Prosthecomicrobium sp. N25: one gene and its partner. The protein of the gene in region 1 interacts with the protein of each later gene in a pairwise test. Links are inferred from orthologs where the notes say so. Each region holds a gene or a part of one and is shown on either strand. Other genes may lie near its edges. The genes, in order: WBG79_RS13735 and WBG79_RS23065.

Region 1 (3,084 bases):
CCGCCTCCGACACCGCGAAGCAATTGGCGTCGTTCTGCAACCTCACGGGCCGGCCGAGCGCGGCCTCCAGGTCGCGGCGCAGCGGACGGCCGTTGAGCCACCAGGAATTGGCGTTGCGGATGAGGCCCGTGCGCGGGTTCTCGCTGCCCGGCATGCCGATCCCGATGCTGCCGCGCCGCCCCGCCGCCTGCTCCACCGCGAGGACGAGGTCGCGCACGGCCACGATCGAGCCATCGTAGTCCTCGCGCGGCGTCGGGATGCGGCGGCGGAACAGCTCCGCCCCGGCCTCGTCGAGCCCGATCGCCTCGATCTTCGTGCCGCCCCAGTCGATCCCGATCAGCATCCGCCGCCTCTCCTCGCGCGCCTCGCAACAGGGCTACCGCATCGCCATCCGTGTCTCAACGGAGAGGCTGGCCGCGCCGATGGCTCTATATCAAGAAGACGAAGAAGGACCGCGACCTTGCCCGCCACACCCCCGCCCCGCCCCGCCGGAACGCCCGTACGCCTCGTCGAGCGCCGCCTGCCGCCCGATCTGGACGAGGCGCTTCTCGCCCGCCTGGTCGACGGCTTCTATGAACGCGTGCGCGGGGACGAGCGGCTGGGGCCCGTCTTCGACGCCGCCATACCTCCTGGGGCCTGGCCGGCCCATCTCGCCCGCATGCGCGCCTTCTGGGGTTCGGTCGCGCTGGGGGCCGGCGGCTACGACGGCCGCCCCGTGCCGAAGCACGTCGGCCTGCCCGGCATCGACGACGCCCTCTTCGCCCGCTGGCTCGCGCTCTTCCGCGCCACCGCGGAGGACCTCGCCAGCGCCGAGACGGCCGAGATCCTGGTCGAATACGCCGAGCGGATCGCCCACAGCCTGCGCCTCGCCGTCGCCTTCGCGGAAGGCCGCGACACGGTCGGGCTGGAGCGGCTCCGGGCCGGATAGGCCTCAGTCGCTGCCGCCGTAGTCGGGCTCGTCGTCCGCCGCCATCAGCGACCCGGGCGGCAGCGCCGCCTCCCGCGCTTCCCGGTAGAGATCGGCCAACGCCGGGCGCAGCTCGGGCGCGAGGTGCTCAGCGGTGAGCCCCGGGCCGGCCCGCCGCCCGCACTCCCCGTGCAGCCAAACCGCCGCCGCGGCCGCCTCGAAGCCGGGCAGCCCGCGCGCCAGGAGCCCGCCCGCAATTCCGGCGAGCACGTCCCCCGAGCCCGCCGTGGCGAGGTCGGGCGGCGCGTTGTCGTTGATGGCCGCCCGGCCGTCGGGTGCGGCCACGACGGTGTCGGCCCCCTTCAGGACGACCACCGCGCCCGAGCGCCGCGCCGCCGCCCGCGCCCGCTCCGTCTTCGGGCCCCCGGCGAGGTCGGGGAAGAGGCGGGCGAACTCGCCCTCGTGCGGGGTCAGGATCACCGGGCCGCCGCCGGACCGGATCAGGCCGAAAAGGGCCTCGGGATCCTCCGCGAAGCTCGTCAGCGCGTCGGCGTCGAGCACCGCGCCCCGCGCGCCCCCGAGCACGGCCCCGACGAGGCTGCGCGTCGCCTCCCCGACCCCGGCGGCCGGCCCGATCACAACCGCGTTCAGCCGGCGGTCCGCGAGGAGTCCGCGAAGCCCGTCGGCGCCCGCGATCTCGGCGATCATGACGGCGGTCAGGTGGGTCGCCGCGACCCGCGCCGCCGCCGGATCGGCCGCCAGCGTGACGAGGCCGGCCCCCGCCGCCAGCGCGGCGCCCGCCGCCAGCCGCGCCGCCCCGGTCCTGAGCGCCGGCCCGCTGACCACCACCGCATGCCCGCGCGCGTATTTGTGGTCGGCGAGGCCCGGTGCGGCCAGCCGGTCGCGCCACAGGGGCGGACGGTTGCGGAAGAGCCGCGGGCCGATCTCGCGGAGCGTCCAGGCCGGGATGCCGATGTCGGCGAGCGTGACCGTGCCCGCATGCACCCGCCCGGGCAGGAGCAGGTGGCCCGGCTTCAGCCGGAAGAAGGTGACCGACCCCTCGGCCCGGATCGCGGTGCCCAGGACCGCGCCCGTCGCCCCGTCGATGCCGGACGGCAGGTCGACCGCCAGGACCGGCCGGCGCGACCGGTTCACCGCGTCGACCACCGCCGCCGCCTCCCCGTCGAGCGGCCGCGCGAGCCCGGCCCCAAAGAGCGCATCCACCACGGCGCCCGCCCGGCCGAGCAGCCGCGGCGCGCTGCCCCCGTCGAGCGGCTCCACCGGGTCGCGCCAGGTCGCGGCCGCCAGCGCCGCGTCGCCGGCGAGCCGGGCGCGGTCCCCCAGCAGCGCCAGCGTCACCAGGTAGCCGCGCTCCTTCAGGACCCGGGCGGCGACGAAGCCGTCCCCGCCGTTGTTGCCCGGCCCGCAGAGCACCAGCACGCGGGTGCCGAGGGGATGACGGACCGAGACCGCGTCCGCCACCGCCCGTCCGGCCCGCTCCATAAGCGTGATGCCGGCGGTCCCGGCGTCGATCGCCAGCCGGTCGGCACGGCCCATTTCGGCGGGGGTGAGGAGCTCGATCATGGCGGCGTCCGGTTGGATCCGGCGGAAGAGTGGCGGCTGCGCCCGGCCTCCGCAAGGTCCGCGCGGCGGGCGCCTCCGCGTCTCTCGGGTCCGATTCGGTGGTTCGCCGCCGTCCGCGCCGCGGCGAGGCGCCGGATGTTCCCGCGGGCGGGCGCGACCGAGCGTCGCGGGCGTAGTTGTGCGCAGGCACGACGACCGGCGCGCCAGGGCACGGGAGCCTCTCGGCCCGTCGTGGCCCACCCCGGCGAGGCGCCCGCGCGTCGAGAGCCCGATGCTCAGCCGTTGGTCACCGAACTGGGCAAATCGTGTGCACAGATCTTGTGCATATGCCTAGTTTAACGGCTATTGCGTCCGTGCCGACAGGACACCAGAATGCCGGAAGGACCCGTCCTGCGCGATTTCTGGGCGTGTCGGAATATCGGTTCCCAATGGCACGCGGCGTGCTAATGACGGTCGCGGACCGGTGACGAGCCGGTCCCTCTCACATCTTCGGAGTGTCGGAGGCGATGAAGAAGATCGAGGCTATCATCAAGCCCTTCAAGCTGGACGAGGTGAAGGAGGCGCTCCAGGAGGTCGGACTCCAGGGCATCACC
Region 2 (3,396 bases), on another replicon or contig:
GGCCTCGACGAGGCCGCCGTCGGCGTAGACGCTTTCGGTCGCCAGCTGGTCGATCGCGGCGCCGATGCGCGGGACGAGCGGCAGGACGTCCGGGTGGTCGATGAAGGTGTAGCCGACCAGGCCGAGCCCCGCTAGGGCGCTGGCACGCTGGTTCAGGACCCGGCCCGGCACCTCGTAGTATTTCAGAAGCAACGGTGCGACGGTGGTGGCGAAGCCGCCGACCGCCTCGAATGTGAGCCCGGCATCGACGAGGTCGCGGTCGGCCGCCGTGAGCGCGGCGGTGACCGGGGCGACGGCGCCGTCGTCCCAGGGGCGCGGGCTCCGTCCAAGCGTCTTGGCGAGGCCGCCGAAGCCCGACGCGAAGGCGTTGACGCTCCACCCGTACATCAGCAGAGCCTCGGCATTGCCCGACGCGAGGTCGCGCGCGCAGCCTCGAACGCCGTTCAGAATCGATCGCGGCTGGCCGGCCAGCGCGGCTCGCTCGTTGACGGCCATGTCCCGCACGACGGCGAGATAGCGCGCGGCATATTTGGCGGCGCCGGTCTTGGCGAACCGCGCGGCCAGCGGATTGACGGGCGCGAGCCCGAGATAGCAGGAGCCCCGGGTTTCCGCGTAGTTCACGCGCTGGCCGGGAAGCCGCGCGAATCCCCAGGCGTCGTCGAACCGGTAGTCCGGCGGAACGGCGGCCGCCAGATACTGCGCCTCGGTGCTGTCGCCGACGAGATAGTCGGTCCAGGCGTCGAACTTGCCGTTGCCCCAGTTCGGGCCGAGGACGGGCCGCAGGTCCAGGCTGCGGGCGCGCGCGATCGCCGCGTCGCGCACGCGCACCGGATCCCGGTCCACCACGAACTGGGCTTCGGCGGCCGAATGCGCCAGCGTCACCCCGGCCAACACCGCCGCGGCGAGACCCGAAGTCAACACGTTCCGTTTACCTGTCGTCGAACGCCGATTCATCATCGTAACTTCAAACGTCGATGTCATCGACGACCATATAACGTTACGTAAGCTCGTCGGCAACATGGAGATCGGAGCTTGATGACCAAATGATTTAAGAAAAACAGACAAGAAAATCTTTCAAATTGAGCAGGACGCCTCTCGCTCGGGCGACCGCGCCTCTTGAGGATGCGCTCCCGCATGGGGCGGCTCGACAACCGGACGGCCCTGGGGCCTAGTGTTCCGGCGAATCCGTGCGGGGCCGACACCGGCACGACCAAGGCGGAGACCCGGCCGATGTCCGATACACGTCCAGAGCGCAGCGCCCGGCCCGGCCGGCGCCCGAGCCGCCCGCCCGTGCACCAGAAGAGGCCGTCTCGCGCGGGCACGGGCGCGCCGGAAGGCCGCGTCTTCCTCTATGGGCTCCACACCGTGGAACTCGCGCTCGCCAATCCGAAGCGCGTCGTCCACGCCGTCTACGTGACGCGCAACGCCGAGGCGCGCCTGAGGGAGCGCGGCGTCGTGTTCCCCGTGGAGCCCCAGCAGGTCGAGCCGCGCTGGATCGACGCGCGCGTCGGAACCGACGCGGTCCACCAGGGGGTCCTGATCGAGACGGAGACCCTCGCCTCCGACCGGCTTTCCGAGCTCGGCCGGGCGCGGTTGGTGCTCGCACTCGACCAGGTCACGGACCCGCACAACGTGGGCGCCGTGATGCGCTCCGCCGTCGCCCTCGGCGCCGATGCGCTGATGACCACGACCCGCCACAGCCCGGACGAGACCGGCGTCCTCGCCAAGGCGGCGTCCGGCGCCGTCGATCTCCTGACCCACATCGAGGTGGTCAACCTCGCCAAGGCCCTCCACCAGCTCCGCTCCGAGGGCTTCACGGTGATCGGCCTCGACAGCGAGGGTGCGGAGCCCCTGGAAGCCGTCGCGCCCGGGGCCCGGACCGTGCTGGTGCTCGGCTCCGAGGGGAAGGGCCTCCGGCCGGTGACCCGCGAGGCCTGCGACACCCTGGCGCGGCTCGACCTGCCCGGCCCCATTAAGAGCCTCAACGTCTCCAACGCCGCCGTGCTGGCGCTCTACCTCGTCGGACGCCGGCGCGGCTGACCGCGCCCGGCCGTCGCGTCCGGTCACCCGCGCGGCCCGTCGGGATGCGCCGCCGGGTCCCGCTCGACCACCGCCGCGAAGCAGCCGCGGCGGGCGAAGTGCACGTGCAGGACATCGACCGCCTCGCGGCCGAGCCAGGCCGGCGCGAGCGCCGCGAGCTCCGTCCCCTCCACGACCTCGGCGTCGACGATCAGGCCCGCGCGGTCGTAGGCCCGGACCGACAGGAGCCGCCGCGCGATCGCCGCCGGCACCGTCCCGCGCGCCAGCGCCGCCCCGAGCTCGAGCCCTCGCCGCCGCACGTAGATGGGCCCCCGCGCCCCGTAGGGGCTGCGGGTCGGCTGGTGCGTATAGTTGAGGAGCACGAGCTCCTCGCCGACCTCCGCGTCGGCGAGCGTGATCCGGCACGGAAACGAATCCGGCGCATCCGCGACGACCCGCAGGGCTCCAGCCGCGGCGAGTTCCCCGTCGCTCATCGCGAACACCGGGGCGAAGCCGTCGGGGGCGAGCCCGCGGATGCGGAACGGGACGGCTTCGGCAGTCGACGACATGGCTTCTCTCCTCGCTCGCGGCGACCCCGGCGGTCACCGTTCCCGAGAAGCATCGAGCCTCCAGCCCCCCGCCCGCCACCCGATTACCGACAGCCCCCGCCGAGGGGTGCACACCCGGCCGCCTTTGTGCTAATCCGACGCCCCGAGCCGGCATAGCTCAGCGGTAGAGCAGCGGTTTTGTAATCGGAGGGCCGGCGCGCTAGAAGACGAGTCGGATCATGCGCTTAAGGCGCGTCGGTCCGGATCGAGTACCGAACGGGCACCGGACGCGGTGCCCCAGTGGGCCGGGTTAGCACAGCGGTAGTGCAGCGGTTTTGTAAACCGAAGGTCGGGGGTTCGATCCCCTCACCCGGCACCAAAAACAGCCCGTTTAACCAGCGGCTCACGAACTTATTCTTTGCCGCTCTCACTACGATCGCTCTTCAGAGAAGGCGCTTAAGCCGAGCGTGCGCGGGCAAAACACACGCGAATAACAGCAAGAAGACGAATAGGAGCCGAACGTATGACTCTGATGTCCAGAGTGGATATGAAGTCAAAATTCTGATTTGTACCGATTAGTTAATCATGTGATACTACTTCGACATGATTGTGAACATCTTCGGCTGGGAAAAGATTAAGGTCAACAATCGCCTTATGAGCAGCTGTTGGATCGTCGGCGAAGAAGGCCACAGCAAGATCTTGACCAGCTCGTGAACAGCAGACATAGAGAAGCCGGCGAGTGCGATCAAGCGTCGTCTCCTTACCTTCGCGCACATTAGCTTCATCGGTATCCGATGGAGGGGTAATTCCAAAGAGCTTCCCGTATGAG

The links.
Region 2: the proteins of WBG79_RS13735 (region 1) and WBG79_RS23065 interact in binary tests that used the Escherichia coli proteins (3 or more experiments, as listed by UniProt). The link is inferred for Prosthecomicrobium sp. N25 from one-to-one orthologs.

What each region holds. Positions count from the first base shown.
Region 1 is NZ_JBBCAT010000001.1:3,020,652-3,023,735, forward strand. Bases 212-3,084 are described here. They hold WBG79_RS13735 (NAD(P)H-hydrate dehydratase), read right to left. Parts: upstream 2,492-3,084; coding sequence 932-2,491; downstream 212-931. Other genes in these bases: WBG79_RS13730 (group III truncated hemoglobin), read left to right, coding at 461-928; WBG79_RS13740 (P-II family nitrogen regulator), read left to right, coding at 2,998-3,084. UniProt on the Escherichia coli protein: Bifunctional enzyme that catalyzes the epimerization of the S- and R-forms of NAD(P)HX and the dehydration of the S-form of NAD(P)HX at the expense of ADP, which is converted to AMP.
Region 2 is NZ_JBBCAT010000004.1:189,225-192,620, reverse strand. Bases 149-3,135 are described here. They hold WBG79_RS23065 (TrmH family RNA methyltransferase), read left to right. Parts: upstream 149-1,230; coding sequence 1,231-2,040; downstream 2,041-3,135. Other genes in these bases: WBG79_RS23060 (DUF1203 domain-containing protein), read right to left, coding at 2,064-2,588; WBG79_RS23070 (heparinase II/III domain-containing protein), read right to left, coding at 149-921. In the rest of the region: more of WBG79_RS23070, read right to left, coding at 1-148; WBG79_RS23050 (UvrD-helicase domain-containing protein), read right to left, coding at 3,147-3,396. UniProt on the Escherichia coli protein: Specifically methylates the ribose of guanosine 2251 in 23S rRNA.